DNA from 4 places in the Streptomyces sp. NPDC093018 genome. Region 2 is predicted to be linked to each of the others. Evidence: riboswitches for the same ligand, from Rfam matches in the RefSeq annotation. Region 2 holds a riboswitch; each other region holds the start of a gene.

Region 1 (6,980 bases), on a different contig from region 2:
CCGGCATCCCCGGCGAGCGCAAGGCCGAGCTGATGACGCACCTGCTGAACATCGACCCGCCGGACCACACCCGGCTGCGCCGACTGGTCAGCAAGGCGTTCACGCCCCGCCGGGTCGCCGAGTTCGCGGACCGGGTGCAGGAGCTGACCGACGACCTCATCGACCGGTTCGCCGAGCGCGGCTCGGCCGACCTCATCCACGAGTTCGCCTTCCCGCTCCCCATCTACGCCATCTGCGACCTGCTCGGCGTCCCGCGCGAGGACCAGGACGACTTCCGGGACTGGGCGGGCATGATGATCCGGCACGGGGGAGGCCCCCGGGGCGGGGTCGCCCGGTCGGTGAAGAAGATGCGCGGCTACCTCGCCGAGCTGATCCACAAGAAGCGCGAGGCGCTGCCCGCCGAGCCCGCGCCCGGCGAGGACCTGATCTCCGGCCTCATCCGCGCCTCCGACCACGGCGAGCACCTCACCGAGAACGAGGCCGCGGCGATGGCCTTCATCCTGCTGTTCGCCGGCTTCGAGACCACCGTCAATCTGATCGGCAACGGCACCTACGCCCTGCTCACCCACCCCGAGCAGCGCCACCGCATGCAGGAGGCCCTCGCCCGCGGCGACGAGGAGCTGCTGGCGACCGGGGTGGAGGAGCTGCTGCGCTACGACGGCCCGGTGGAGCTGGCCACCTGGCGGTTCGCCACCGAACCGCTCACCATCGGCGGGCAGGAGATCGCGCCCGGCGACCCGGTGCTCGTCGTCCTGGCCGCCGCCGACCGGGACCCGGAGCGGTTCGAGGACCCGGACACCCTGGACCTCGGCCGACGGGACAACCAGCACCTCGGGTACGGACACGGCATCCACTACTGCCTGGGCGCCCCGCTCGCCCGTCTGGAGGGACAGACCGCGCTGGCCACCCTGCTGACCCGGCTGCCCGATCTGCGGCTCGCCGCAGAGCCGGACGAGCTGCGCTGGCGCGGCGGGCTCATCATGCGGGGTCTGCGCACCCTGCCGGTGGAGTTCACCCCGCCCGCTCAGTAGTCCAGGCCCGCGAACCAGTCGCCCCGGCCGCCCGGGGCCAGATCGAGCAGATGCCAGACGGGGTTGAGGAGATCGAGGCCGCGCTGGTCGATGTCCTCGGCCATCCGGGGGTGCGCGGAGTAGAAGTGCCGGACGGTGCCGTCCGCGCCCCGGGTGAGGACCGAGACGGTCGAGTCCTGGACGCCGTCCGCGTCCTCGCTGCCCAGGTCGTACTTGAAGGTGCTGTCCCCGGCGCTGAGCAAGCGCAGCCGGGACCAGCCGCGGGCGCGGGCGTGCCGGCGCAGCGCGGGCAGGTCGGCGGCGGCCACCACCACCAGGTCGGCGTTGCGCGCGACCTGGTGGGCGACGCCGTCGAAGCCGTCGATCCACAGGGTGCACATCGGGCAGGGATCGGTCTGCCGTTTGCCGTACATGAAGTGGTAGACGAGCAGCGCCCGCTCCGGGCCGCCGGTGAACAGCTCGCTCAGCCGGACCTCGCGCACGGGCGCGTCGCCCGCGTCCAGGTCGGCCGGTCCCTCCAGGAAGACATAGTCGTCGAGCTCGGCTCCCGGCGGCAGCGCCCGGCGCAGGGCCGCGACCCGTTCGCGCTCGCGCATCAGCTCGATCTCGGCGCGGCGCAGTTCCTCGCGGGCGGCGAGGTACTCCGCGGACTCGCCGTGCAACCGGGTGTGCCGCATCGTGTGTCCTCCTGGGTGAACAGCCCCCCGGAATCAGGTCGGTTCCATGGTTCCGGGAGCCCCGCGTCCCGAGGATGAGGCGCCGCCGTGCCCGACGGGTGAAACAGGACGTGACGGAGCGGAGGGGCAGACCTTCAATCCTGTGATCTTCGCGTTATCCGCGCGGCATGAACTTGTGACAAGTGATCGTGTGCGGCTACCTTCACCCCTCAGCGCGGCGACCCGGCACCATCCGCCGCGCCGGTCCCCGCCGTCGTACGAAAGGCTTCCGCATGATCTCCGGGAACGGTCGTCACCGCCGCCCCCGTCAGGCTCCGGCCCTCCTCGTCGCGGCCGGCGTGACCGGCTCCGCCATCGCCATCCCGCTGCTCGGCGCCGCCGGCGCCCACGCGGCCGACGGCACCACCTGGGACAAGGTCGCCAACTGCGAGAGCGGCGGCGCCTGGAGCGCCGACCCGGGCAACGGGTACTACGGCGGCCTCCAGATATCCCAGGACGACTGGGTCGCGTACGGCGGCACGCAGTACGCCTCCTCCGCCGACCAGGCCAGCCGCTCGCAGCAGATCGCCGTGGCCGAGAAGATCCTCAAGGACAAGGGCACCTCGCCCTGGGCCACCTGCGCCCTGCTGTCCGGACTGACCTCGAACTCCGGTTCCGTGAACGTCGATCCGGGCACCGGCGACGGCGACGGCGACCAGGGCGGCGCCGCGACCGACCCGTCCGGACTGCCCGACCCCTCCGCCCCGGCGGGCACGCAGGGCGGCGACCAGGACGGCACCGGCTCCGGCACCGGCACCGGTTCGGGCACCGGCACCGGTTCGGGCACCGGCTCAGGGAAGACCTCCACCGACCCCTCCTCCTCGCCGACCCAGGGCTCCGGCAAGCAGACCGGCAAGCACGCGAGCCCGAACCCGGGCAAGCACACCGGCAAGCCCGGGACCGGCACCTCCAGCCAGGACCCGGCCGACCCGTCCTCGTCCGACCCGTCCTCCTCCAACGCCTCCGTCCCGGCCACGCCGTCCGCGCCCGCCGACGGCTCCGCGACCCCCGCGCCGTCCACCGGCACCCCGGACAACCCCCGGCAGACCGTCGGCTCTTGGAACCTGGTCGACACCGGGGCCCTCACCGGCGGACGCCACCGCGGCGGCAACGCGGACGAAAGCACGGCAAACGGGCAGAACGACTCGAACTCCGGTCGGCACGCCTCCCGTGAGCCGGGCAGCTACACCGTTCGCGAGGGCGACTCGTTGAGCGCCATCGCCGACTCCCTTGACGTCGAAGGCGGATGGCACGCGCTCTACGCCGCGAACAAGAAGGTCGTGGGCGCCGACCCGAACCACATCACCGCCGGTCAGACCCTGAAAGTCAGTGACGAAACGGACGCGGACCAGGGCTAGTTGACGCCCCACTTGATCGCTAAATGTCCGATTTGGCGAAAGTGTGGGATGAGTCTCAGAAGCCCTGATCGTCTTTGAAATTCCGCGGATCACCTGGCTACGGTCAAGGCCGCTCGTCACCACGAGCCCCGGCGGCCGCAACGCCGAATCCTGCCAGCGGCTGCCCGGGAACAGTCGTCGCGTCAAGCGCCGCAGGCAGGAGCGGGGGACCCAAGGTAAGTGCCGGGCCCGGCAGTTGATGCCGGACCGGCTTGGGGTGAAGCCACGCCTCCATGAGGAGGGGTGGCCGGGCAACTCAACCGGCCCGAACCCGACAGCTCACCTCGCAGGCGTCGGTGAGGGGATCGTTCCATGCTGTTTTCCGGCAAGGGCAAGCACCGTCGTCCGTCCAAGGCCGTCCGCGTCGTCACGCTCGCCGGTGTCACCGGTGCCGCCGTGGCCGCGCCGCTGATGGCCACCGGCACCGCTTCCGCCGCCACCGCCTCCCAGTGGGACGCGGTCGCCCAGTGCGAGTCCGGCGGCAACTGGTCCATCAACACCGGCAACGGTTACTACGGCGGTCTCCAGTTCTCCGCCTCGACCTGGGCCGCGTACGGCGGCACCGCCTACGCGTCGACCGCCGACCAGGCCACCAAGTCGCAGCAGATAACCGTCGCCGAGAAGGTTCTCGCCGCGCAGGGCAAGGGCGCCTGGCCGGTCTGCGGCACGGGTCTGAGCAGCACCCCGTACAGCGGCTCCGCCTCGACGACCCCCTCGTCGTCGGGCAGCACCGCCACCCGCTCCACGGACGAGCAGGCCGCCACGCGCTCCACGCAGCGCACCACCCCGGCGCCGACCAAGTCCACGAGCACCTCCACCGGCTCGTCCACGGGCAAGAGCAAGACCGTCACCACCCCGACCGGCAAGAAGGTCAAGAAGGGCGACGGCGAGTACAAGGTGGTCAAGGGCGACACCCTCAGCTCCATCGCGGCCGAGCACCACGTGGCCGGCGGCTGGCAGAAGCTGTTCGACCTGAACAAGGACATCGTCGACAACGCCGACCTGATCTACCCGGGCCAGCAGCTCCACCTGAAGTAGCCCGACCCGGCCGCGGCCGCCACGGGCTCCGCTGCAGGGGCCCGTGTGCGGGCCCCCGTACGGCGCTCGTCCGGCGGCCCGGCCGCACGGACCCGCCGGGCAGCCGCTCCCCGGCACCTGGTCCGCCGGACCCCTCAAGAACGGCAGCCCCCGCCGCCGTACCCCCAGGGGCCGCCCCCCGAGGCCCCCCCAAGGGCCACCCTCAGGGGCCGCTCCCCAAGGACCCCCCTCCAAGGGTCACCCCAGAGGCCGCTCCCCAGGGTCACCCCCCAAGAACCACCGGGCCCACCCCCCCCAGGGCCCCACGGTTCCCCCAGGCCCCCCAAGGCCCCCCGTCCCCCAAACCCCCCACTCCGGCGCGTTTCCCCCGTTCGCGCCGGGGTGGGGTCTTGTGTTTTCCCGGACTTCAGTCAGCTCTCATCCGCGAACCCCTTTGTTCCGGTGGTGAACAATGGGTACCGTCTGCATGTCCCGGTCGCCCACCAGACGGTCGGTCGGTGGTCGGCGACCCCGGGACGGTTAGGCTCTAGTCGCAAGGCGCAGCCGTACGGCCGCCGCCCCGCACTTCCAGCGTCACATCCAAGAAGGAGATGCTCGTGCCGTCCATCGACGTCGTCGTAGCCCGGGAAATCCTGGACTCCCGAGGCAACCCCACGGTCGAGGTCGAGGTCGGCCTCGACGACGGCAGCACCGGTCGTGCCGCCGTCCCGTCCGGCGCCTCCACCGGCGCCTTCGAGGCCATCGAGCTGCGCGACGGTGACCCGAACCGCTACCTGGGCAAGGGTGTCGAGAAGGCCGTCCTCGCCGTCATCGAGCAGATCGGCCCGGAGCTGGTCGGCTACGACGCCACCGAGCAGCGCCTGATCGACCAGGCCATGTTCGACCTGGACGCCACCGACAACAAGGGCTCGCTGGGCGCCAACGCCATCCTCGGCGTCTCCCTGGCCGTCGCGCACGCCGCCTCCGAGGCGTCCGACCTGCCGCTCTTCCGCTACCTGGGCGGCCCCAACGCGCACCTGCTGCCGGTGCCGATGATGAACATCCTGAACGGCGGCTCGCACGCCGACTCCAACGTGGACATCCAGGAGTTCATGATCGCCCCGATCGGCGCGGAGTCCTTCTCCGAGGCGCTGCGCTGGGGTGCCGAGGTCTACCACACCCTCAAGAAGGTCCTGAAGAGCAAGGGCCTGGCCACCGGTCTCGGCGACGAGGGCGGCTTCGCCCCGAACCTCGGCTCCAACCGCGAGGCCCTCGACCTGATCCTTGAGGCCATCAAGGAAGCCGGCTACGCGCCCGGCGAGCAGATCGCCCTCGCTCTCGACGTCGCCGCCTCCGAGTTCTACAAGGACGGCAAGTACCTCTTCGAGGGCAAGGAGCGCTCCGCCGCCGAGATGACGGAGTACTACGAGGAGCTGGTGGCGGCCTACCCGCTGGTCTCCCTGGAGGACCCGCTGTTCGAGGACGACTGGAGCGGCTGGAAGGTCCTCACCGACCGCCTCGGCGACAAGGTCCAGATCGTCGGCGACGACCTGTTCGTCACCAACCCCGAGCGCCTGGCCCGCGGCATCGAGGAGGGCTCCGCCAACGCCCTGCTCGTCAAGGTCAACCAGATCGGTTCGCTGACCGAGACCCTGGACGCCGTCGAGCTGGCCCAGCGCAACGGCTTCAAGTGCATGATGTCCCACCGCTCCGGCGAGACCGAGGACGTCACCATCGCCGACCTGGCCGTCGCCACCAACTGCGGCCAGATCAAGACCGGCGCCCCGGCCCGCTCCGAGCGCGTCGCCAAGTACAACCAGCTGCTGCGCATCGAGGAGATCCTCGACGACGCCGCGGTGTACGCCGGCCGCAGCGCCTTCCCGCGGTTTCGCTCCGCGAACCAGTAAGTACAGCAAGGGCTGAGTCGCCGGCCCGCCCCGGGCCACCTCTTGGCCAGTCGTACGTACGTCCCCGTACCCGGTCCCGTACCGTGTCCGGGGACGTACGCACGTGTGCGACCGCCCGAGCAGGGCGTGAAAGGGGAGGCGGAGAGCCGACATGGCCGCAAGGGACCGGGACCGTTTCTCCACCGCGACCAGGCTGCGGCTGCTCGGCGAGCAGACGGCCGCCCGGGTCTACCGCTCGCAGACCAAGCGGCAGGCCCGCCGCTCCCGGCTGACCGGCCGCGCCGCGCTGCTCGCGCTGGTGCTGTGCTCGCTGGTGGTCGCGCTCGCCTACCCGATGCGGCAGTACGTCTCCCAGCGCGCCCAGATCTCCGACCTCCAGCGGCAGCAGACCGATGCCCGCAAGCGAGTCGAACAGCTGCGCGACCTCAAGGCGCGCTGGCAGGACGACGCCTATGCCGAGCAGCAGATCCGCAGACGTCTGCACTATGTGATGCCCGGCGAGACCGGGTACGTGGTGGTCGACCCGGGCGCGGCCCGGCAGTCCCGCACCGACCTCAAGGCCGCCCACCGGCCCTGGTACACGAACATCTGGGACGGGGTCGACAAGTCCGACGCCTCCGCCCAGTGACCGCCCCACCAGCGACCCGGCCCCGACCGGCTCCGGCCCCGACCAGCGACCCGGCCCCGGCCGGTGACCCACAGAAAGCAACTCTGAAAGCAGTCATGGAAACCCCTCCGCCGCCCACCCCGCGCACCGAGCCCACCGACGCGGACGTCGAGGCCTTCAAGCAGCAGCTCGGCCGCCCCCCGCGGGGCCTGCGCGCCATCGCGCACCGCTGCCCGTGCGGTCAGCCGGACGTCGTGGAGACGGCGCCGCGCCTGCCCGACGGCACCCCCTTCCCGACGCTGTAC
Region 2 (6,980 bases):
TGGAGCCGGCCGGGCGGGACGCGGGCCGGGGCTTCGAACTCAAGCTGGACTCGGGCGAGTCGTTCGTCGCGCGGGCGGTCGTGGTGGCCACCGGGCTGTCCGGCCTCGCCCATCTCCCGGCCGAGCTGCGACGGGCGGCCGGTGCCGAGCCCGCTCCCGGGGGCCCCGTCTCGCACAGCTCCCAGCACCATGACCTCACGCGGTTCGCCGGCAAGGAGCTGATCGTGGTCGGCGCCGGGCAGTCCGCGCTGGAGACGGCCGCGCTCGCGGCGGAGGCCGGGGCCCGGGTGCGGGTGGTGGCGCGGGGGCGCGGCCGGGTCGCGTTCGGGGCGCCGCCCTGGGAGCAGCCGAGGCTGCGTCCCGAGTCGCCGTTCGGGCGGGCCTGGTCGCTGTGGGCGTTCAGCTACTGCCCGCACCCCTACCGCTTCCTGCCCGAGCCCACCCGGCACTTCCTGGTGCGCCGGGTGCTCGGCCCGCTCGGCGCCTGGTGGCTGCGGGAGCGGTTCGAGGGCGCCGTCCAGGTGACGGACGTCGAGCGGGTGCTGGGCGCGGCGGCGGAGGACGGCGGCCCGGTGCTGACCGTGCGCACGCACGGCGGCCGCGTCGAGCACCTCACCGCCGACCATGTCGTCGCCGCGACCGGCTACCGGGTGGACATCGCCGCGATGGACTTCCTCGGCCCCACCCTGCGCACCCACCTCGCCACCAGCCGCGGCACCCCGCGCCTGGGCGCCGGCTACGTCTCCTCGGTCCCCGGCCTCTACTTCACCGGCCTGCCGGCCGCCTCCTCCTACGGCCCGGTGATGCGCTTCGTGTGCGGCACGGAATTCGCCTCACCGAGGCTGGCGGGACATCTGGCGGGGGCGCACGGGTGAGCACCGGTGGCGGGGAGCGGGGGCGCACGGGTGAGCACCGGGGCGGGGCCGGACAGCCGCCCCCGCCCCCGTCCCCGCCCCCATCACCACGTCCCCCAAGCCCACTTGAAGTCACCTCCCACACAAGTCCGGGTAATGACACGGGAGTCGGGGTGGGACGCACAGGCCGGTGGAGGGGGTGGGTCCGTATTCTCGGATCATGGTTTCCTCCCCCGCGTACGCACTGATCGCCACCGACCTGGACGGGACGCTGCTGCGCGGCGACGACACCGTCTCCGAGCGTTCGCTGGCCGCGCTCGCGCGGGCGGAGCGGGCCGGGGCCCGGCATCTGGTGGTCACCGGCCGCCCGGCCCCCAGAGTCCGCCCGCTGCTGACCGCCCTCGGCAGTACGGGGCTCGCGGTGTGCGGGCAGGGGGCGCAGGTGTACGACGCCGGGTCCGGCCGCATGCTGTGGTCGGTCCGGCTGGACCGGGAGCTGGCCGAGACCGCGCTCGGCAAGATCGAGGCGGAGGTGGGCCCGGTGTTCGCGGCCGTCGACCAGGACGGCACGGACGGGCTCACCCTGATCGAACCCGGATACCGGATGCCGCATCCGACCCTGCCCGCGGTCGGGGTGGCCCGGCGCGACGATCTGTGGGGCGCGCCGATCAGCAAGGTGCTGCTGCGCCACGCCACCCTGTCCGACGACGAGTTGGCGGCGGCGGCCCGCTCGGTGGTGGGCTCGCTGGCCACGGTCACGATGTCGGGACCCGGGACCGTGGAGCTCCAGCCGTGCGGGGTGACCAAGGCGACCGGCCTCGCGCGGGCCGCCGAGCGGCTCGGGATCCCCGCGGCGGACGCCCTCGCCTTCGGTGACATGCCCAACGACATCCCGATGTTCCGCTGGGCGGCGCACGGCGTCGCGATGGCGAACGCCCACCCCGAGCTGAAGGCGGTCGCCGACGAGGTCACGACGTCGAACGAGGACGACGGCATCGCCGTCGTCCTCGAAAGGCTGTTCCCGGCCGGACGGCCGGGAACAGCGGGGGTGCCGAAGGCCCTGGGGCCCGGCGTCGGTCAGTAGGCGCCGTTGACGTTGTCGATCGAGCCGTACCGCGCCGCCGCGTAGTTGCAGGCGGCGGTGATGTTCGCGACCGGGTCGTAGATGTTGAACGACGTTCCGGCCACGTGGTACGCGTTGAAGGTCGGGTCGATCACCTGGAGCAGACCCTTGGACGGTATGCCCTTGGCCGCGTTGGAGTCCCACAGGTTGATGGCGTTCGGGTTGCCCGAGGACTCGCGGATGATGTTGCGGTGGATGCCGTTGTAGGAGCCCGGGATGTGCTTCTCGGCCATGATCGCGAGGGACTCGCGGATCCAGCCGTCGAGGTTGTTCGGGTACCCGGCGGGCGTGGTGGCGGCCGAGGTCGTACCGGTGGTGGCGGACGCGGTCGCCGCGCCCACGAGGGGCATGGCGAGCACGGCCGCGCCGGTGCCGGCGACGGCGATCAGACGGACGAGACGGTTGGCGCGGGTACGACGCGGCTGAGCGGCAGCAGACATGGGGGCTTTCCTCTCCTACGCCTGCGAGGTGAGCTGTCGGGTTCGGGCGGGGAGGTGCCCGGTCGCGCCCCGTGAGAGGCGTGGCTTTACCCCAAGCCGTCCGGTGCGAACACGCGGTGCGGCGCGCTGTGTCACGCGCTGCGCCATGTGAGTCGTCCGGTTCGGCGACTTACCTGGGTCCCCCGCTCCTGCCGTACGAATGAGTTCGTCGATGGGTGTACGGGCGGCGGCAGGATTAGGCGTCCGCCCGATGGCTCGGGAACGTATGCGAGAGCACATGCCGGGAACAAGCGCTGAATTGTTATATCGAGGCATTTGGCCTTGATCATCAGCCTATGGGGTACTTGATCCTTTGCGAATGCCAACGCTCAACTCGCTTACGACACGCGGCGAGAGGGGGTGTCGGCGGGTTACCGGCGGGAAGTCGGCCAGGTGACCCAATTCACGAAATGGCAAACTGTGGAAAATCGGGCATGGGGGATTCGTCCCTCGGTGGGGCGGAGTCGATACTCCGCTCATCTCCGAGGTCACGATGAAGTTCCCGATTACCTGTTAAGTGGATAAATGTCCGTTGTCATCATCCGAGCGGGGGTATGCCGGTCATGATCCGTTACCGCCCGGGCTGGACGGGTGGGTGCGGGGTGGGCGCTATCGGTGATCGAAACCGGACCGGATACGCTGACTTGAGTGATGGCAGCGACCTATCGACAAACCGCGTAATCGGCAGCAGACACCAGCAGACAGGAGACCCCTCGTGACCGTCGTCGGGCCGTTCGGGCTGAGCGTGCGGGACCAGGCTCTCGAAGCCGATGTCCAGGCCGGATTGGCGGCTGTCGAGGAAGGCCTGCTAGAGGCCACGAAGAGCGAGGTCCCGTTCATCACGGGGGCCGCGCAGCACCTCGTACGGGCCGGCGGCAAGCGCTTCAGGCCGCTGCTCGTGATGCTCGCGGCGCAGTTCGGCGACCCCTACGCGCCCGGAGTGGTGCCGTCGGCCGTGGTCGTGGAACTGACCCATCTGGCCACGCTCTACCACGACGACGTCATGGACGAGGCCGCCGTACGCCGGGGCGTGGACAGCGCCAACACCCGCTGGGGCAACTCCGTCGCGGTCCTCACCGGCGACTTCCTCTTCGCCCGTGCCTCCCAGATCCTCGCCGACCTCGGCCCCGAGGCGGTCCGGGTCCAGGCCCTCGCGTTCGAACGCCTGGTCACCGGCCAGATCCTGGAGACCGCGGGACCCACCGACGGCCGCGACCCGGTCGAGCACTACCTCGACGTCCTCGGCGGCAAGACCGGCTCGCTGGTCGCGGTGTCCTGCCGGTTCGGCGCGATGATGTCCGGCGCCGACGAGACGGTCGTGGACGTGCTCACCCAGTACGGCGAGCGGCTCGGCGTGGCCTTCCAGCTCGCCGACGACTACCTGGACATCGCCTCCGACTCCCATGAGTCAGGCAAGACCCCCGGCACCGATCTGCGCGAGGGCATCCCGACCCTGCCCGTGCTGCGGCTGCGCGAGCGGGCCGCCCGGCTCGGCCTGCCCGAGGACCTCGCCCTGTGCGAGCTGCTGGACTCCGACCTCGCCGACGACGCCCGGCACGCCGAGGCGCTGGCCGCGCTGCGCGCCCACCCGGCCCTGGAGCAGGCCCGCCGGGACACCGTGCGGTACGCGGAGGAGGCGCGCGCCGCGCTCGCCCCGCTGCGGGAGTGCGATGCCAAGGTGGCGCTGACGGAGCTGTGCGACGCGGTGGTGCACCGGGCCGGGTGACCGCCCGTGTCCGTGCCCCGGACAACCACCCGTTCGGCGTCCACCAGGTGGCCGTACCCCCGCTTCCCGTCGCATCCTGCCCGTAGGGATGTGTGTTCGGGATGTGTTCGAGCCCCTAGGGGTGCGCCCTACGTGTCATACCGCAGTCGTACGCCGAGTTGGCTCCGAGGGCTGACGATTCCTCACCGCGGATTTGGTCGTATGGACACCACGGACATCACCACTCCTCACCGATTCGGGTGAGAATGGCGGCTCGGGTGGACCAGCGTGAGGGCAGCCGCCGCCGACGACGGAGGTAAGGCACACATGGCACCGTACGAATCCGACGACGCAGTGGGCGCCGCGCGGGACGAGGAGACGCGCTCGGGCCGCCGCAAGGCCGCTCGGTACGCCGTCCCGGTCGCGGTGGTCGGGGTGGCCGCGGCCACCATCGGGCTGGTCCCGGCGCTCGCCGACTCCGGCGACCCGGACCTGCCCAAGGTCACCGCCCAGCAGCTCATCGACAAGATCGCCAAGTCGGACGTGCAGCAGCTGTCCGGCACCGTGAAGATCAGCACCGATCTGGGCCTGCCGGACCTCGGCGGCCTGGAGAGCGGCCTCGCCTCCGGCATGGCCCAGGGCTCCGGCGCGGGTTCCGGCTCCGCCGCCGACCCGAGCTCCCGGCTGACCGAACTGCTCTCCGGCACCCACACCCTGCGCGTCGCGGCCGACGGCCCGGACCGGCAGAAGCTCTCGCTCCTGGAGCAGGGCGCCGAGTACAGCGTCATCCACAACGGCAAGGACGTCTGGGGCTACGACAGCAAGAGCGACCAGGTCTCCCACGGCACCGCGCCCGCCGCGGGCAAGGACCGCACCGAGCCCCCGGCCACGCCCAAGGACTTCGCCGAGCAGGCGCTGAAGGCGGTGGACGACACCACCTCGGTGACCGTCGACGGCACCGCCCAGGTCGCCGGGCGCGACGCCTACAAGCTGCAGATCAAGCCCCGCCAGTCCGGCACCACGGTCGGCGCGATCAACATCGCGGTGGACGCGAAGACCGGCATGCCGCTGAAGTTCACCCTGACCCCGAAGAGCGGCGGCGCCGCCGTGCTCGACGCGGGCTTCACCCAGGTCTCCTTCGCCCGGCCCGCCGCCTCCACGTTCGCCTTCACCCCGCCGAAGGGCGCGAAGGTCACCGAGCAGCAGGACGGTTCGCTGAAGGACGGCGCGGACAAGGGCGCGGAGCGGCCCGGCCCCGGCAAGGGCCTGGAGGGCACGGACGGCGCCAAGGGCCTCGAAGGCAAGGGCGCCCCCAAGGTGATCGGCAAGGGCTGGACCTCCATCGCCACCTTCGACTCCGGCGCCAAGGGCGGCCTGCCCACCGGCGACAAGGGCGGCGACCTCGGCGGCTTCCTCGGCTCGCTGGGCGACAAGGTCTCCGGAAAGTTCGGCAAGGGCACGGTCTTCTCCACCCGCCTGGTCAACGTCCTGATGACCGACGACGGCAAGGTCTACGCCGGCGCGGTCACCAAGGACGCGCTGGTGAAGGCGGCGGACGCGGGCAAGTAGGCCGCACCCGCCGAGGGGAGTCGACGGGGGAGTCGTCGGGAACCGGCGGGAGTCGTCGGGTGCCCGCGGGAGTCGTCGGAAACCGGTGGAAGCCGTCGGGAGCCGACGGGATTCGAGGAGGGGAAGCCGATGGACCCGGTACGGCCCGATCCGGACCCGGTACGGCCCGATCCGGACCCGGTACGGCCCGATCCGGACCCGGTACGGCCCGATTCGGACCCGGTGCGGCCCGGGGACGCGGACGGCGTGATCGCCACCCGCGGCCTCACCAAGCGCTACCGGGGCGGGCAACTCGCCGTGGACGGTCTCGATCTGACCGTCCCGGCGGGCAGCGTCTTCGGCTTCCTCGGCCCGAACGGCTCCGGCAAGACCACCACCATCCGCATGCTGATGGGCCTGATCGAGCCGACCTCCGGCACGGCCCGCGTCCTGGGCCTGCCCATGCCGCGGGCCGCCCGGACGGTCCTGCCACAGGTCGGCGCGCTCATCGAGGGCCCCGCCCTGTACGGCCATCTCTCCGGCCGGGACAATCTGCTGCGCCTGGACGCGGCCGACCCGACCGCCGACCCGCGCACCCGGGCCGCCCGGGTCGCCGCCGCCCTGGAGCGGGTGGGTCTCGCGGCGGCCGCGGGCAAGCGGGCGAAGGCGTACTCACTCGGCATGAAGCAGCGCCTGGGTCTGGCCGCCGCGCTGCTGCGACCGCGCCGGCTGCTGGTCCTGGACGAGCCGACCAACGGCCTCGACCCGCAGGGCATGCGCGAGATCCGCACCCTGATCAGGGAACTCGCCGCCGACGGCAGCACCGTCTTCCTCTCCTCCCACCTCCTGGACGAGATCGAGCAGGTGTGCACCCATGTGGCCGTGATGGCCCGCGGCCGGCTGCTCGCCCAGGGCGCCATGGCCGACCTCGCGGCGGGGGCGCGCGACCGCCTGGTGGTGACCACCCCGGACCCGGCGGAGGCCGCCCGGGTGCTGAAGGAGCAGGGCGCCGCCGATGTCACCGCCGACGGCGACCGGGTCACCGGCGAGCCGCCCGACCGCGACCTCGCCGAGGTGAACGCGGCCCTGGTCGCGGCGGGCGTACGGGTACGGGGGTTCACCCTCCGCCGGGCCTCCCTGGAGGACTCGTTCGTGGCACTGACGGGGGAGGGTTTCGATGTCGCGCGCTGACACAGCGACCACGGCCGCCGCCGAGCGCGGGCCCCACCCGCTGTGGACGCTCGGCCTGCTGCGCAGCGAACTGCTCACCA
Region 3 (6,980 bases), on a different contig from region 2:
GACCGGGATCAGCCGGTGCGCCGTGTCGTCCAGCAGCTGGGAGGCCGCGCCGGCGAGACCGAAGGACAGCACGGCTCCGGCCGCCGGGTCGATCACGGTCCGTACGACGGTGTCGACGCCCCGGGGCGCCATCCCCTGCACCACAGGGCGCAGCTCCTCCGGCTTGCCGAACAGCTCGCTCAACTCCGCGTACGCCCGGCGCAGTTGCTCCTCGTCCGCCAGGTCGAGCCGTACGCCGCCCAGGTCGGCGCGGTGCCGCAGGTGCGGGGCGGTCGCCTTCAGGGCCACCGGGTAGCCCAGGGCGCGGGCGGCCGCCACGGCGTCGTCGGGGGTGGGTGCGGGGAGCGCGCGGCGCACCTGGATGCCGTACTTCGCGAGCAGCTCGCAGGTCTGCGCGTCCGAGATCGTGAGCCCCTCCCCGCGCTCCAGCAGCTCCCCGATCAGCCACGCGGCCCCCTTCTCGTCGATGTCCTCGTACTCCGGCACCCTCCCGGGCTCGGCCGCCTCCCGCCGCCACTGTCCGTACCGAACCGCTTCGGCGAGCGCGCGCACGGCGCGTTCGGCGGCGGGGTAGGCGGGGATGAGGCGAGGGGTTTCCGAGGCGGGCGCCCCGTCCGCCTCCGTGGTGGGCGGACGTTCCGCGGGACCGGACAGACGTTCCGCAGGGCGGAACGGCTGGGCACCGCCACCAGCACCGAGCGCCCTCTCGGTGCCGGGGGCCCTCTCGACACCGGCTGCCCGCACCGCGGCCGGTGCCGTGCTCGCCGCCGCCGACAGCGCCTCCGCCAGCCCGCCCAGCTCCACATGCACCACCAGGACCGGCTTCCCCGGCACCCCGGCGGCAGCCGAGCGCAGGGCCTCCGCCAGCTCCGCGTCCCCCGGCGACGCCTCCCCGATCGCGGGTATCGCCGTCACCACGACGGAGTCGTTCGTGTCGTCGGCCAGCGCGGCGCTCAGCGCCCGGTGGAAGTCCTCCGGTGTGGCCCCGGTCGTCAGATCGAGCGGCCGCGCCGGCCGCAGGCCCTCGGCCAGGCACCGGTCGTACGTCAGCACGCCCAGCGACTCGGAGTTGCCGAGGATCGCGACCCGGGGCCCGGCGGGCAGCGGCTGCCGGGCGAGCAGCAGCCCGGCGTCGACCAGCTCCGTGATGGTGTCGACCCGGATCACCCCGGCCTGCCGCAGCAGCGCGGAGACGGTCGCGTGCGGCAGCCGCGTGGCGCGCACCGCGTGTCCCTGCGGGGCCGTGCCCGTGCCCTGCACCACGACCAGCGGCTTGGCCGCCGCCGTCCGCCGGGCGAGCCGGGTGAACTTGCGCGGGTTGCCGATGGTCTCCAGGTACATGAGGACGACATCGGTGTCCGGGTCCTCGTACCAGTACTGGAGGACATCGTTGCCGGACACGTCCGCCCGGTTGCCCGCGGAGACGAACGTGGAGACGCCGGTGGTGCCGGTGACCCCGCCGCCGCGCCGGTGCAGCCGGGACAGCAGCGCGATGCCGATGGCGCCGGACTGGGCGAACATGCCGATGCGGCCGGGGCGCGGCATCTCGGGGGCGAGGGAGGCGTTCAGCCGTACGTCCGCGGCGGTGTTGATGACGCCGAACGCGTTGGGCCCGATGATCCGCATGCCGTACGCGCGCGCCTGCTGCACCAGTGCCCGCTGCCGCTCCCTGCCCTCAGGACCGCTCTCGGCGTACCCGGCGCTGAGCACGACGAGCCCCTGGACGCCGTGTTCCCCGCACTCGGCGACCACCGCGGGCACGTACTCGGCCGGTACGGCGACGACGGCGAGGTCCACGGGCCCGTCGACGTCCCGCACACTGCGGTACGCGGCCACCCCGTCGACCTCCGCCAGGTCCTCGGGGAACGCCTTGTTCACGGCGTACAGCGGGCCTTCGTACCCGGCGTCGCGGATGTTGGCGAGGACGCTGCGGCCGACCCCGCCGGGTGCGCGGCCGACGCCGATGACCGCGACGGAGCCGGGCGCGAGCAGCCGCTGCACCGAGCGTGCCTCGGCGCGCTGCTCGCGCGCGTACTGCACGGCGAGGGCGCGGTCGGTGGGTTCGAGGTCCAGTTCCAGGCGTACGACGCCGTCCTCGAAGCTGCGCTTCTGGGTGTACCCGGCGTCCGTGAACACCTTGATCATCTTGTTGTTGGCGGGCAGCACCTCGGCGGCGAAGCGGCGGATGCCCCGCTCCCGGGCGACGGCCGCGATGTGCTCAAGAAGGGCGGAGGCGACCCCCCTGCCCTGGTGGGCGTCCTGCACCAGGAAGGCGACCTCCGCCTCGTCGGAGGGCCCGGACGCGGGCGCGCCGCCGGCCCCGATGCGGTCGTAGCGCACGGTCGCGATGAACTCGCCGCCCACGGTGGCCGCGAGGCCCACCCGGTCCACGAAGTCGTGGTGCGTGAAGCGGTGGACGTCCTTGGCGGAGAGCCGGGGGTAAGGGGCGAAGAAACGGTAGTACTTGGACTCGTCCGAGACCTGCTCGTAGAAGTGGACCAGGCGGTCGGCGTCGTCGACGGTGATGGGCCGGATGCGGGCGGTCCCTCCGTCCCGCAGCACCACGTCCGCCTCCCAGTGCGCGGGGTACTCGTACCGGCTCTGCGGTTCCGCCGAGGTTCGCATGGGCCCCAGCGTACGGCTCGCGTACGACAACGGCGCGGGGCACTCTGTGGAGCACGGCGGAGGGGGTGCGCAGCCCCTCTTCTGGCATGCGTCACGATATGGAACACTGGTCTAGACAACCCTGAAACAGTGAAGGGCAGCAACACATGGCTGAGCGCCGCGTCAACGTCGGCTGGGCCGAGGGTCTTCACGCCCGCCCCGCCTCCATCTTCGTCCGGGCCGCCACGGCCGCAGGCATCCCGGTGACGATCTGCAAGGCCGGCGGCACCCCGGTCAACGCGGCTTCCATGCTGGGCGTTCTGGGCCTGGGCGCCCAGGGCGGCGAGGAGATCGTGCTCGCCTCCGAGGCCGAGGGCGCGGACGTCGCCCTGGACCGGCTGGCCAAGCTGGTCGCCGAGGGCCTGGAAGAGCTGCCCGAGACGGTCTGAGCGGGAGCCGGGTCCGTCTGCGCGGACCCGGGGCGGTCCGCGCTGGATATCGAGAAGCCGCGCCATCCTCAGTGGGTGGCGCGGTTTCCGCGTTTTCGGCGCGCCACCGTATTGGTCGCGGCCGGCATTCACCATGACCCGCTCACGGAAATTCAGGGCATCCGGAAATACACGGCTGTCGAATATCCCGCCCACTTTGTATACGGCACCGGTGTTAATTCCCCGCACCGGACATGTTTACGGCATGTTGCGAAGTGCGCGGCGCGGCTGTGGGGACCCGCAGCCGGTGCGCCGCCGTCGCCCGCTCGGTGTGCAGCGCGGTCACCGCGCGGGCGCGCTCGCCGTCGCCGCGGGCCACCGCGTCCACGATCGCGCCGTGCTCCGCCCAGGTGCCGACGACGTCGGGCGGGGTGTCCACCGTGTACATCCAGGCGATCTTGTGGCGCAGTTGGACAAGAGTCGAGGTCAGCGAGGGGCTGCCGCAGGACTGGGCCAGCGTCTCGTGGAACCAGCCGTCCAGGGCGCGCAGATCCTCGCCGCCGCCCCTTCTGGCGCGCTCCTGGCCCAGCCGGACCAGGCCGCGCAGCACCTTCAGATGGGCCTCGGTGCGGCGCCGGGCGGCGCGCGCGGCACCGAGCGGCTCCAGCAGCAGGCGCATCTCCAGCAGGTCGGCGGCCTCCTGCTCGGTCGGCTCGGCGACGCAGGCGCCCGCGTGCCGCCGGGTCACCACGAAGCCCTCCGCCTCCAGGGTGCGCAGGGCCTCGCGCACGGGGACACGGGAGACGCCGTAGCGGCGGGCGAGCACCTCCTCGGTGAGGCGGCCGCCGCGTTCGAGGGCGCCGGTGACGATGTCGTCCCGGATCGCCGTGCACACCGATCGCGCCGGAATACGCATGACCGACCTCCGCCTTAATACCCGCGACACGACGCCGACGACGGGCGCGTGTTTTCCGTGACTCTATTCCACCGCACCGGAATTTCCGATGGCGAGTCCCGAATCATGGATATTTTTTGGACAGGGCACGGCGAGAACGGCCGGGGAATGGCGAAAGCCCCGGCCGGGTGGGCCGGGGCTTTCGATGCCGTACGGGTCGGTCAGACGTTCACGCCGTGGCTGCGGAGGTAGGCCAGGGGGTCGACGTCGGAGCCGTAGTCGGGGCCGGTGCGCGCCTCGAAGTGCAGATGCGGGCCGGTGACGTTGCCGGTCGCGCCGGACAGGCCGATCTGCTGGCCCGCGGTGACCTGCTGGCCCACCGTGACACCGATGGACGACAGATGGCCGTACTGGGTGTACATGCCGTCGGCCATGCGGAGCACGATCTGGTTGCCGTACGCCCCGCCCCAGCCGGTGGAGACGACGGTGCCGACGCCGACCGCGTGCACGGGGGTGCCGGTCATGGCGTGGAAGTCGATACCGGTGTGGGAGCCGGAGGACCACAGAGAGCTGCTGGCCTTGTAACCGGTGGACACGTAGGAGTGCGCGATCGGGGCGACGAAGGCGTTCAGCCGCTTGCGCTCGGCCTCGCGGGCGGCGCGGGCCTTGGCCGCACGGGCCTCCTTGGCGCGCACCGCGGCGGCCCTCTCGGCCGCCTCGTGCTCGGCGATCCGCTGCTGGGCGACGGCCTGGGCGTCGATGTGCTCGGCGAGGTCGTCGCTGGCGGTGAGCACCGGGGTGAGGCCGGTCTGCTCGACGGTGTGCTCGGCGGCGAGCGCCGGGGACGCGGCGAGGGTGCCGATGACACCGGTGGTCGTCAGGGCCGCGACGCCGGCCGCCTGGGCGGTGGTGCGCTTGACCCGGCCGGGCTTGCGGTGCTTCCCGGTGGCGCATATGAACGCCATGTGTGTGGCTGTTCCTTTCCTTCCCTCTCGCCTACCGGGTTAGCTGACGGGTTCGGAGCAGGAAGGTCTCCTACGGGCCCCGCGCTCGCGCACGGACGCCCGATTCACCCCAGGGACGTGTGGGTCCCCGGCTCCCCTGACTCGCGTCTCGGGGACTCGGCGATGGCTGTCCGGTGCCGCGGCTGCGGCGCACTGCCCGACGGACAACCCGGACGACGCTAAGCGGACCGGCTCTCAATCCTCAAACAGAACGCGGCTTTTGTAGCGCATCCCACAGGGCAGACGGGCAACCTCCGCCTCAATTCGGACATCTTGAGGAGAGAGTGGAACAAAGTGGGGCCCTGACGACCCGTAGGCCGTCAGGGCCCCACCCGTAAGGGGACCGCCCGCGTGTGCGGTTACTCGGCCGCCACCACGGTGACCTGGCCGATGCCCAGCGCCTCCACGGGCGCCTTGATCTCCGACGCGTCCCCCACGAGGACCGTCACCAGGCGGTCCACCGGGAAGGCGTTGACGACCGCCGCGGTGGCCTCCACGGTGCCCGTCGCGGCCAACTGCCGGTAGAGCGTCGCCTGGAAGTCGTCGGGCAGATGCTGCTCCAGCTGGTCGGCGAGCGTGCCCGCGACGGCCGCCGCGGTCTCGTACTTCAGCGGCGCGACCCCGACGAGGTTCTGCACGGCGACGTCCCGCTCGGCGTCGGTCAGGCCCTCCGCCGCGAGGGTGCGCAGCACCTTCCACAGGTCGTCCAGCGCGGGGCCGGTGTTGGGGGTGTCCACGGAGCCGCTGATGGCCAGCATGGAGGCGCCGTTGCCGTCGGGCCCGGAGCGGAGCACCTGGCCGAACGCGCGCACACCGTAGGTGTAGCCCTTCTCCTCGCGCAGGACGCGGTCCAGGCGGGAGGTGAGGGTGCCGCCGAGGCAGTAGGTGCCGAGCACCTGGGCGGGCCACACCCGGTCGTGCCGGTCCGAGCCGACCCGGCCGATGAGCAACTGCGTCTGGACGGCGCCGGGCCGGTCCACGATGACGACGCGCCCGGTGTCGTCGGCCGTCACCGCGGGCACGGGGCGGGGCTCGCCCGGGGTGCCGGTCCAGGCGCCCAGGGTCTCGCCGAGCAGCGCGTCCAGGTCGATGCCGGTGAGGTCGCCGACCACGACCGCGGTGGCGGTGGCGGGGCGCACATGGCGGTCGTAGAAGGCGCGTACGGCGGCCGCGTCGATCTTCTCGACGGTCTCCTCGGTGCCCTGGCGCGGCCGGGACATGCGCGCGGTCGCCGGGAACAGCTCCTTGGAGAGCTCCTTGGCCGCGCGCCGGGCCGGGCTGGCCAGCTCGTGCGGGATCTCGTCCAGGCGGTTGCGGACCAGCCGCTCGACCTCGCTCTCGGCGAAGGCGGGGGCCCGCAGCGCGTCGGCGACCAGGCCGAGCCCCTTGGCCAGGCGCGAGGCGGGGACCTCCAGGCTGATCCGGACGCCGGGGTGGTCGGCATGGGCGTCCAGGGTGGCGCCCGCGCGCTCCAGCTCGGCGGCGAACTCCTCGGCGGAGTGCTTGTCGGTGCCCTCGGAGAAGGCGCGCGCCATGATGGTGGCGACGCCGTCCAGACCGGCCGGCTCGGCGTCCAGGGGGGCGTCCAGGAGCACCTCGACGGCGACGACCTGCTGACCGGGGCGGTGGCAGCGCAGCACGGTCAGGCCGTTGTCGAGCGCGCCGCGCTCGGGGGCCGGGAAGGCCCACGGCTTCGCCTCGCCGGCCTGCGGCTGCGGGTGGAAGTCCATGGTGGCGAGCTGCTCGGTCACTTCGCCGTCTCCTCGTTCTCGTTTCCGGCCTCTACGGTGGCCTCCGACTCCGGGTCCTGAGGCACATCGGCGTCCTCGACGGCCTGCGGGGACTTCGGCTCGTAGACCAGGACGGCGCGGTTGTCGGGGCGCAGCCGGGCCTTGGCGACCTCCCGGACCTCCTCGGGGGTGACCTCCAGGATGCGCTGCACGGCGTTCAGGGCGAGCTGCGGGTCGCCGAACAGGACGGCGTAGCGGCACAGTTCGTCGGCGCGGCCCGCGACGGTGCCGAGCCGGTCCAGCCACTCGCGCTCCAACT
Region 4 (6,980 bases), on a different contig from region 2:
CGCGTGGTCCGCCGCGAACAGGGCGCCCGTACGCCCGAATCCGGTCGCGATCTCGTCGAACACCAGCAGCACGTCATGCGCGTCGCACGCCTCGCGCAGCACCCGCAGATACCCGGGGGAGTGGAAGCGCATCCCGCCCGCGCCCTGCACCACCGGCTCCACGATCACCGCGGCCAGCTCGTCCGCGTGCCGCCCGATCAGCTCGCGCAGCCGCTCCGCGTACGACTCCTCGTACCCGGCCGGCGGCGCGTCCGCGAAGACCTGGCGCGGCAGTACACCGGACCACAGCTCGTGCATCCCGCCCTCGGGGTCGCACACCGACATCGGCTGCCAGGTGTCCCCGTGGTAGCCGCCCCGCCAGGTCAGCAGCCGCTGCTTGCCGGGGCGGCCGAGCGAACGCCAGTACTGGAGGCACATCTTGACGGCGACCTCGACCGACACCGAGCCGGAGTCGGCCAGGAACACATGCTCCAGACCCTCGGGCGACATGTCGACAAGGAGCTTCGCGAGCCGGACGGCGGGCTCATGGGTGAGCCCGCCGAACATCACATGGCTCATGCGCCCCAGCTGCCGCTGCGCCGCCTCGTTGAGCACCGGGTGGTTGTAGCCGTGGATCGCCGACCACCACGAGGACATGCCGTCCACCAGCTCGCCCGAGCCGTCCGCGAGCCGCAGCCGGACCCCGCTCGCCGATTCCACGACGAGCGGTTCGGCGCGCCCGGGCATCGGGCCGTACGGATGCCAGACATGCCGCCGGTCCAGCTCCAGCAGTTCGGGGACGCTCAGGTGGGGCAGGTCAGGCATTGGGCGCGAGATCCGTTCCGGCGCCCCGGCGGCGGACGGCGACCAGGTCGGTACGGGGCTCGTTCGCGGCCACCGGCTCACCGGCGGGCTCCGCGGGGGCCGAACCGCAGACCCCGGCGCCCTCGTGGCAGCCACCCGCGGCGGAGTCGTGGCAGCCGGTGTCGGCACCCTGGTGGCAGCCACCGCCGCCCGCCCGGTGCTCCGGCAGGGTGACCTGCTCGGCGCCCTCCACCTCGAAACCGGCGTCGGCGATCATCTCCAGGTCGGCCTTGCCCGCCTGGCCCTCGCTGGTCAGGTAGTCGCCGAGGAAGATGGAGTTGGCGAGGTTCAGCGCGAGCGGCTGCATCGTGCGCAGATGCACCTCACGGCCGCCCGCGATCCGCACCTCGACGTCCGGGCACACGAAGCGGACCATCGCCAGGATCCGCAGACAGCGCTGCGGGGTGAGGTTCCACTCCTTGGCCAGCGGGGTGCCCTCGAACGGGATCAGGAAGTTCACCGGAACGGAGTCCGGGTCCAGCTCGCGCAGCGAGAAGACGACGTCCACCAGGTCCTCGTCGCTCTCGCCCATACCGGCGATCAGACCGGAGCACGGCGAGAGACCGGCCGCGTGCGCCTTCTGCACCGTGTCCACCCGATCGGCGTACGTGTGGGTGGTGGTGATCTCCCCGTAGGTCGATTCCGAGGTGTTCAGGTTGTGGTTGTAGGCGTCCGCGCCGGCCTCGCGCAGCCGTTCGGCCTGGCCGTCGGAGAGCAGCCCGAGGCAGGCGCACACCTCGACGCCCTCGTTGCCGTCCTTGATGGCCTTGATGGTCTGCGAGACCCGGTCCACGTCCCGGTCCGTCGGGCCGCGCCCGCTCGCCACCAGGCAGACGCGCTTGGCGCCGCCCGCGAGCCCCGCGGCGGCGGCCTGGGACGCTTCGTCGGGCTTGAGCCAGGTGTACTTGAGGATGCCCGCCTCGGAGCCGAGCCGCTGGGAGCAGTAGGAGCAGTCCTCGGGACACAGGCCGGACTTGAGGTTGACCAGGTAGTTCAGTTTCACGCGTCGGCCGAACCAGTGCCGGCGCACCTTGCCGGCCGCGGCCACCACATCGAGCAGGTCGTCGTCGGAGGTGGCCAGCACGGCGAGCGCTTCCTCGCGGGTCGGCAGCTCGCGCCGAAGCCCCTTGTCCACCAGCGTGTTCAGCAGGTCCATGAGGCCCGATCCTGTCTTACGGGACCGCCCCGGGCCAAGGAGAGTTCACACAAGGAACACCGTTCACCGTGTGGGTATTGCCACACGGTGGGTGCCGGGCGGGCCAGCTAGGGTCTGTGCGCTACCTACAAAACCTCCGGAGGACTCATGGCGTTCGGCTGGATCGAGGAGCAGGCCCGGGCGCGTCACCGGGCCGGACTCGTACGGCGCCTCAGCCCGCGCCCCGCCGCCTCCCCGCTGCTGGATCTGGCGAGCAACGACTATCTGGGCCTCGCCCGGCACCCCGAGGTGACCGAGGGCGCGGCGCGGGCCGCCCGGACCTGGGGCGGCGGCGCCACCGGCTCCCGGCTGGTCACCGGCACCACCGAGCTGCACGCCGAACTGGAGCGGGAACTGGCCGCGTTCTGCGGCTTCGAGGCGGCCCTGGTCTTCTCCTCCGGATACGCCGCGAACCTGGCCGCGGTCACCGCGCTCGGCCCGCACGGCTCGCTCGTCGTCTCCGACGCGGGCAACCACGCCTCGCTCATCGACGGCTGCCGGCTCGCCCGGGGCGAGACCCAGGTCGTCGGGCACGCCGACCCGAAGGCGGTGCGCAAGGCCCTCGCCACCCATGAGGGGGCGGCGATCGTGGTCTCGGACACCGTGTTCTCGGTCGACGGGGACCGGGCGCCGCTCGGGCAGCTGGCCGAGGTGTGCCGGGAGCGCGGCGCGGGGCTCGTCGTGGACGACGCCCATGGTCTCGGCGTACTGGGCGACGGCGGGCGGGGCACGGCGCAGGCCACCGGCCTCGCGGGCGCGCCGGACGTGGTGGCCACGGCCACGCTGTCCAAGTCGCTCGGCAGCCAGGGCGGGGTGGTGCTGGGTCCCGCGCGGGTGATCGACCATCTGGTCAACGCGGCCCGGACGTTCATCTTCGACACCGGTCTGGCGCCGGCGGCGGCCGGTGCGGCCCTCGCGGCGCTGCGGCTGCTCGGCAGGGAGCCCGAACGGGCGGCGCGGGCCCGCGAGGTGGCGGGGGAGCTGCACGCCCGGCTGACCGCCGCGGGTCTGGAGGCGGTGCGTCCGGACGCCGCGGTGGTCTCCGTACGGGCTCCGTCCCCGGAGCAGGCGGTGCGCTGGGCGGCCGACTGCCGTACGGCGGGCCTGGCCGTGGGCTGTTTCCGTCCTCCCTCCGTGCCCGACGGCATCTCACGGCTGCGGCTGACCGCCCGCGCGGACCTCTCCGGGGCCGAGATCGCCCACGCGGTGCGGGTGATCGGCGAAACACGGCCATGAGTCGGCGTGACACGGCCGTGCTCCGCGGCTGATCGGGTCCGACGGGTGTGCCGACCGGTGCTGCGAGCGTCTCGGCCGGTCCGGGGGGTTTCAGCGGAGCGCGGCCACGAAGCCGGCCCAGCTGTCCGCGGAGAAGAGCAGCGCGGGTCCGGTGGGATCCTTCGAGTCGCGCACGGCGAGCAGCCCGGACCGGGGTCCGGAGCGTGGCCGTGCCGTCTCCACGCAGTTGTTGGCTCCCGTGCTGTAGCTGCTGCGCAGCCAGCGCACGTCGTACAGGTCGGTACTGGCAGGGACGTTCCGAGGCAGAGCTGACAATGGTGCCTCCTTACGCGCCGTCACCTATCCCGGCGATGTAGTCCAGCGAATCGTGGGGGGAAAGAGCGTGCTCCTGGAGGTTCTGGAAGGCCTCCGAGTACGCCCGGAGGTCTTCTTTCCGCTCCAGGTAGAGGCTACTCGTCAACTGGTCTAGAACAACCACATCGAGATCAGAAGTGCTCGGAAATGAGAAAATAACGAAAGGCCCGGTGAGGCCGACATGTGCTCCCGCCCCGAACGGCAGTACCTGGAGCCGCACTTGGGGCAACCGGGCGGCCTCCATGAGCCGCTCCAGCTGGTGCGCCATCACCTTGGGACCGCCCACCTCGCGGCGCAGCACCGCCTCGTCCAGGACCGCGGACAGCTCCAGCGGCGGGTTCGAGCGCAGCACGTCCTGGCGGGCCAGGCGCACCTCCACCAGCGCGTCCAGGCGCTCCTCGTCCAGGTCCTTGACGGCCGCCCGGGTCACCGCGCGGGCGTAGTCGGCCGTCTGGAGCAGACCGGGTACGACGGTCGTCTCCAGCGTGCGCATCGCGCCGGCCTGCGACTCCAGGCTGATGAAGTCCCGGTACGTCGGCGGGAGCACCCCGCGGTAGGCGTGCCACCAGCGGTTGCGGTCGCCATCGCCGTCCTCGGAGCCCGCCAGCATCAGCAGCAGCTCGCGCAGCTGGACGTCGCGCACGGCGTAGGCGTCCAGAAGTAAGCGAAGATCGGCCGGTTTCACACCACTGGCACCCGTCTCGATACGGCTCACCTTCGACTGGTGCCAGCCGACCAGACGGGCCGCCTCCCCACTGGTGAGCCCCGCACCGGTGCGCAGCGTGCGCAGTTCGGCACCCAATTTGCGGCGGCGCACTGCCGGCCCGTTCTGCATGGGCTCCTCCTTACTCCTTACGGGCCGCCCGAATACGGTCTCCCGTCGCAGAGTTCACCGCATCGAGCGACAGATATATGCATATCTCGGTGGATCGCTCCCCGTGACCGCTCCGGTGGTGGCAGTCTGACGAGGAAGCACCAGTCCGGGACCGTACTCGAACCATCCGCTCCATGTAGGACTCCGGTCCCGTGGGAAAGGGACGACGTCGCCATGGCAGACCACCTGGAAGCATCCGTCACTCTGCCGAGCGATCCCGCCTCGGTCGCCGCCGCGCGGTCGTACGTGGTGAGCACCCTGGCGGAGTGGGGCCTGCCCGCGGACGCCGAGGCGGCCGACACGGTGCGGCTGATCGTCTCCGAACTGGCCACCAACGCCGTACAGCACACCTTCGGGCAGTCCCCGACCTTCACGGTCGACATCGCGCTGGAGCGCGACGAACAGCTGCGCATCGGGGTCACGGACAGTCATCCGCGCTTCCCCAAGAGACTGCCCGCGGCCGTGCAGCAGGACAACGGCCGCGGCATGGTCATCATCCGCTGGCTCACCGCCGAGTGCGGCGGCAGGCTCCGCGTCCGCCCCACCCGGGAGGGCGGCAAGACGGTCTCCATCGAACTGCCCTGGACCGTGCCGGCCGAACCGGTGGCGACGACGGGCCGGCAGGAGCCGTAGCGGGGGAGCCCGACGCGAAGCCGCGAAACGTTCATCCGGCGGGTGCGCGGGACCCGTCCCGGGCCGCCCGGGGGCTAAAGGCGGCGCCGAGTGAGGGGAAAAGGCACAAGGAGCGGCCCGGTGGCTGGAGTCGCTCCCCCGTGCGCGGGCGGGTCAGCTGACCCGGCCGTACCAGACGCTCTTGGTCCAGATCTTCTCCAGCCGCACCACGGAACCGCTCTTGGGCGCGTGCCAGATCTTGTTGTGACCGGCGTAGATGCCGACGTGGTAGACGTTCGAGCCGTAGTGGAAGAACACCAGGTCACCGGCTCTGCGGCTGCCGGAGGAGATGTGGTGCGTCTTGTTGTACTGCTGCGCGGCGGTCCGCGGCAGCTTCTTCCCGGCCTTCTTGAACGAATAGAGCGTCAGCCCCGAGCAGTCGAACCGTCGCGGCCCGATGGCCCCCCACTGGTACGGGGCGCCCTTCTTGGACGCCGCGATGTTCAGGGCCTTCGTCGCCATCGTCGCGGCCGAGGCATCGGTGGAGAGGCCAGGAACCGCGATCGAGCCGCCCACGGCGGCCAGGGTGAGGGCCGAGGCCGTACCGGCACGGGCCATCAGCGACGGGACACGATTGAGCGCAGTCATGCGCAACCCTTCGTCAGCCGCCTGTGAAGGATGACCTGTCGGATTCGGGCTGGCGAAGTAGCCCGGCCGCGTTGCCACGGCTTCACCCCAAGGGCCACCCGAAGCGCTCGTCCGTCCGTTCACACGGACTGCCGACCGTTCCGGGGACCCGTACTGCCTGGGTCCTCCACTCCTGCCGATCCACTCCTGTCGACCGGTCATCCGGGCGGCGGCAGGACTCGGCGTCCGCCCGGACCGCCCCGCCGCGGTGGCGGGGGCTTGTCGTCAGACAGGGATCTTCACCCACAGCTGTCCGAAAATCCCAACGGAATCGGGGATTTGTGGCGTTACTCACCACTCGCCCGTTCGGGTGGAAGCTGCTCTGTTCGATGCTCCGTCAGTTCCGGTACGTAGCCCCGGACCTGGGAAAAGACGGCCGCGCGCGGAGCACGGACCCGGCCCGCGCGCAACTCGGGAGAACCGGAAACGGATCCGGATATACACCGGTCGGCGGTACATCGTTCGGACCGTTTCGCGCCCGGACCCGGCGGCCGCGCGGACACCTCGCACCCACCGGATCCGGCGACCGTCCGGATCAGCCCACGGCGTCCGGCGGGAGCGCGACGCGAGCGACCCGGCGCTCACCGTCGAGCACCCGCAGCGCCCGTGCCAACGTGCCCCCGTGCACCTCCCGCTCGCCCCGGTCGTGCATCAGCTCCAGCGCGGCGCGCAGCTCTTCCGCCTTGCGCACCAGCGCCTGCGCGGCGCGCAGCCCGCGATAGGTGTCCCCGTCGCGCGCCGGGTTGATCCTGCCGAGCAGATCGACCACCGCCAGATAGTGGTCGACCAGCTCGCCCTCCGCGTGCGTCAGCGCCGGCAGCGGCGGCAGCTCCTCGGGCAGCACGGCCCGTTCACCGCTCGCCGGGGAGGTCCCGGCGGCCGGGCACCACGCCGTCCACCAGGCCGTACGACCGCGCGCCCGGCGCGTCCAGCATCAGATCGCGCTCCAGATCCTGATGGACCTGCTCCTCGGTGCGCCCGGTGTGCCGGACCAGCATCTCCTCCATCAGGGTGCGCAGCCGGACCAGTTCTTCGGCCTGGATGAGCAGATCGCTCGGCTGGCCCTGCGCAGGCTCGGGCAGCTCGGGCTGGGAGAGCACCACACGCGCGCCGGGCAGGGTGAACCGCTTGCCGGGGGTACCGGCGGCCAGCAGCACGGCGCCGACCGAGGCGGCCTGG

What was found. Region 2 has a riboswitch for cyclic di-AMP ahead of AB0N90_RS28875 (transglycosylase SLT domain-containing protein). Riboswitches for the same ligand answer to the same signal wherever they lie in the genome.
Region 1: it holds a riboswitch for cyclic di-AMP, as region 2 does, so the genes downstream of both, AB0N90_RS28650 (transglycosylase family protein) here and AB0N90_RS28875 (transglycosylase SLT domain-containing protein) in region 2, are expected to answer to the same signal.
Region 3: it holds a riboswitch for cyclic di-AMP, as region 2 does, so the genes downstream of both, AB0N90_RS31545 (M23 family metallopeptidase) here and AB0N90_RS28875 (transglycosylase SLT domain-containing protein) in region 2, are expected to answer to the same signal.
Region 4: it holds a riboswitch for cyclic di-AMP, as region 2 does, so the genes downstream of both, AB0N90_RS34010 (C40 family peptidase) here and AB0N90_RS28875 (transglycosylase SLT domain-containing protein) in region 2, are expected to answer to the same signal.

What each region holds. Positions count from the first base shown of each region.
Region 1 covers NZ_JBFBFF010000015.1:155,869-162,848, forward strand. Annotated here, with positions in the region: gene AB0N90_RS28635 (cytochrome P450) at 1-1,031, shown strand, start outside; gene AB0N90_RS28640 (DUF899 family protein) at 1,025-1,708, opposite strand; gene AB0N90_RS28645 (transglycosylase family protein) at 1,981-3,105, shown strand; cyclic di-AMP (ydaO/yuaA leader) riboswitch at 3,283-3,452, shown strand; gene AB0N90_RS28650 (transglycosylase family protein) at 3,457-4,182, shown strand; gene eno (phosphopyruvate hydratase) at 4,773-6,068, shown strand; gene AB0N90_RS28660 (septum formation initiator family protein) at 6,220-6,696, shown strand; gene AB0N90_RS28665 (DUF501 domain-containing protein) at 6,792-6,980, shown strand, end outside.
Region 2 covers NZ_JBFBFF010000016.1:8,962-15,941, reverse strand. Annotated here, with positions in the region: gene AB0N90_RS28885 (FAD-dependent oxidoreductase) at 1-875, shown strand, start outside; gene AB0N90_RS28880 (HAD family hydrolase) at 1,075-1,938, shown strand; gene AB0N90_RS28875 (transglycosylase SLT domain-containing protein) at 1,932-2,417, opposite strand; cyclic di-AMP (ydaO/yuaA leader) riboswitch at 2,423-2,638, opposite strand; gene AB0N90_RS28870 (polyprenyl synthetase family protein) at 3,172-4,182, shown strand; gene AB0N90_RS28865 (sigma-E factor regulatory protein RseB domain-containing protein) at 4,489-5,730, shown strand; gene AB0N90_RS28860 (ABC transporter ATP-binding protein) at 5,860-6,900, shown strand; gene AB0N90_RS28855 (ABC transporter permease) at 6,887-6,980, shown strand, end outside.
Region 3 covers NZ_JBFBFF010000019.1:36,352-43,331, forward strand. Annotated here, with positions in the region: gene AB0N90_RS31530 (GNAT family N-acetyltransferase) at 1-2,625, opposite strand, end outside; gene AB0N90_RS31535 (HPr family phosphocarrier protein) at 2,772-3,053, shown strand; gene AB0N90_RS31540 (GntR family transcriptional regulator) at 3,268-3,948, opposite strand; gene AB0N90_RS31545 (M23 family metallopeptidase) at 4,149-4,892, opposite strand; cyclic di-AMP (ydaO/yuaA leader) riboswitch at 4,906-5,064, opposite strand; gene AB0N90_RS31550 (pitrilysin family protein) at 5,291-6,661, opposite strand; gene AB0N90_RS31555 (pitrilysin family protein) at 6,679-6,980, opposite strand, start outside.
Region 4 covers NZ_JBFBFF010000022.1:118,705-125,684, forward strand. Annotated here, with positions in the region: gene AB0N90_RS33980 (adenosylmethionine--8-amino-7-oxononanoate transaminase) at 1-804, opposite strand, end outside; gene bioB (biotin synthase BioB) at 797-1,999, opposite strand; gene AB0N90_RS33990 (8-amino-7-oxononanoate synthase) at 2,147-3,274, shown strand; gene AB0N90_RS33995 (DUF397 domain-containing protein) at 3,365-3,589, opposite strand; gene AB0N90_RS34000 (helix-turn-helix transcriptional regulator) at 3,600-4,463, opposite strand; gene AB0N90_RS34005 (ATP-binding protein) at 4,677-5,135, shown strand; gene AB0N90_RS34010 (C40 family peptidase) at 5,289-5,762, opposite strand; cyclic di-AMP (ydaO/yuaA leader) riboswitch at 5,766-5,996, opposite strand; gene AB0N90_RS34015 (hypothetical protein) at 6,337-6,645, opposite strand; gene AB0N90_RS34020 (ATP-dependent Clp protease proteolytic subunit) at 6,653-6,980, opposite strand, start outside.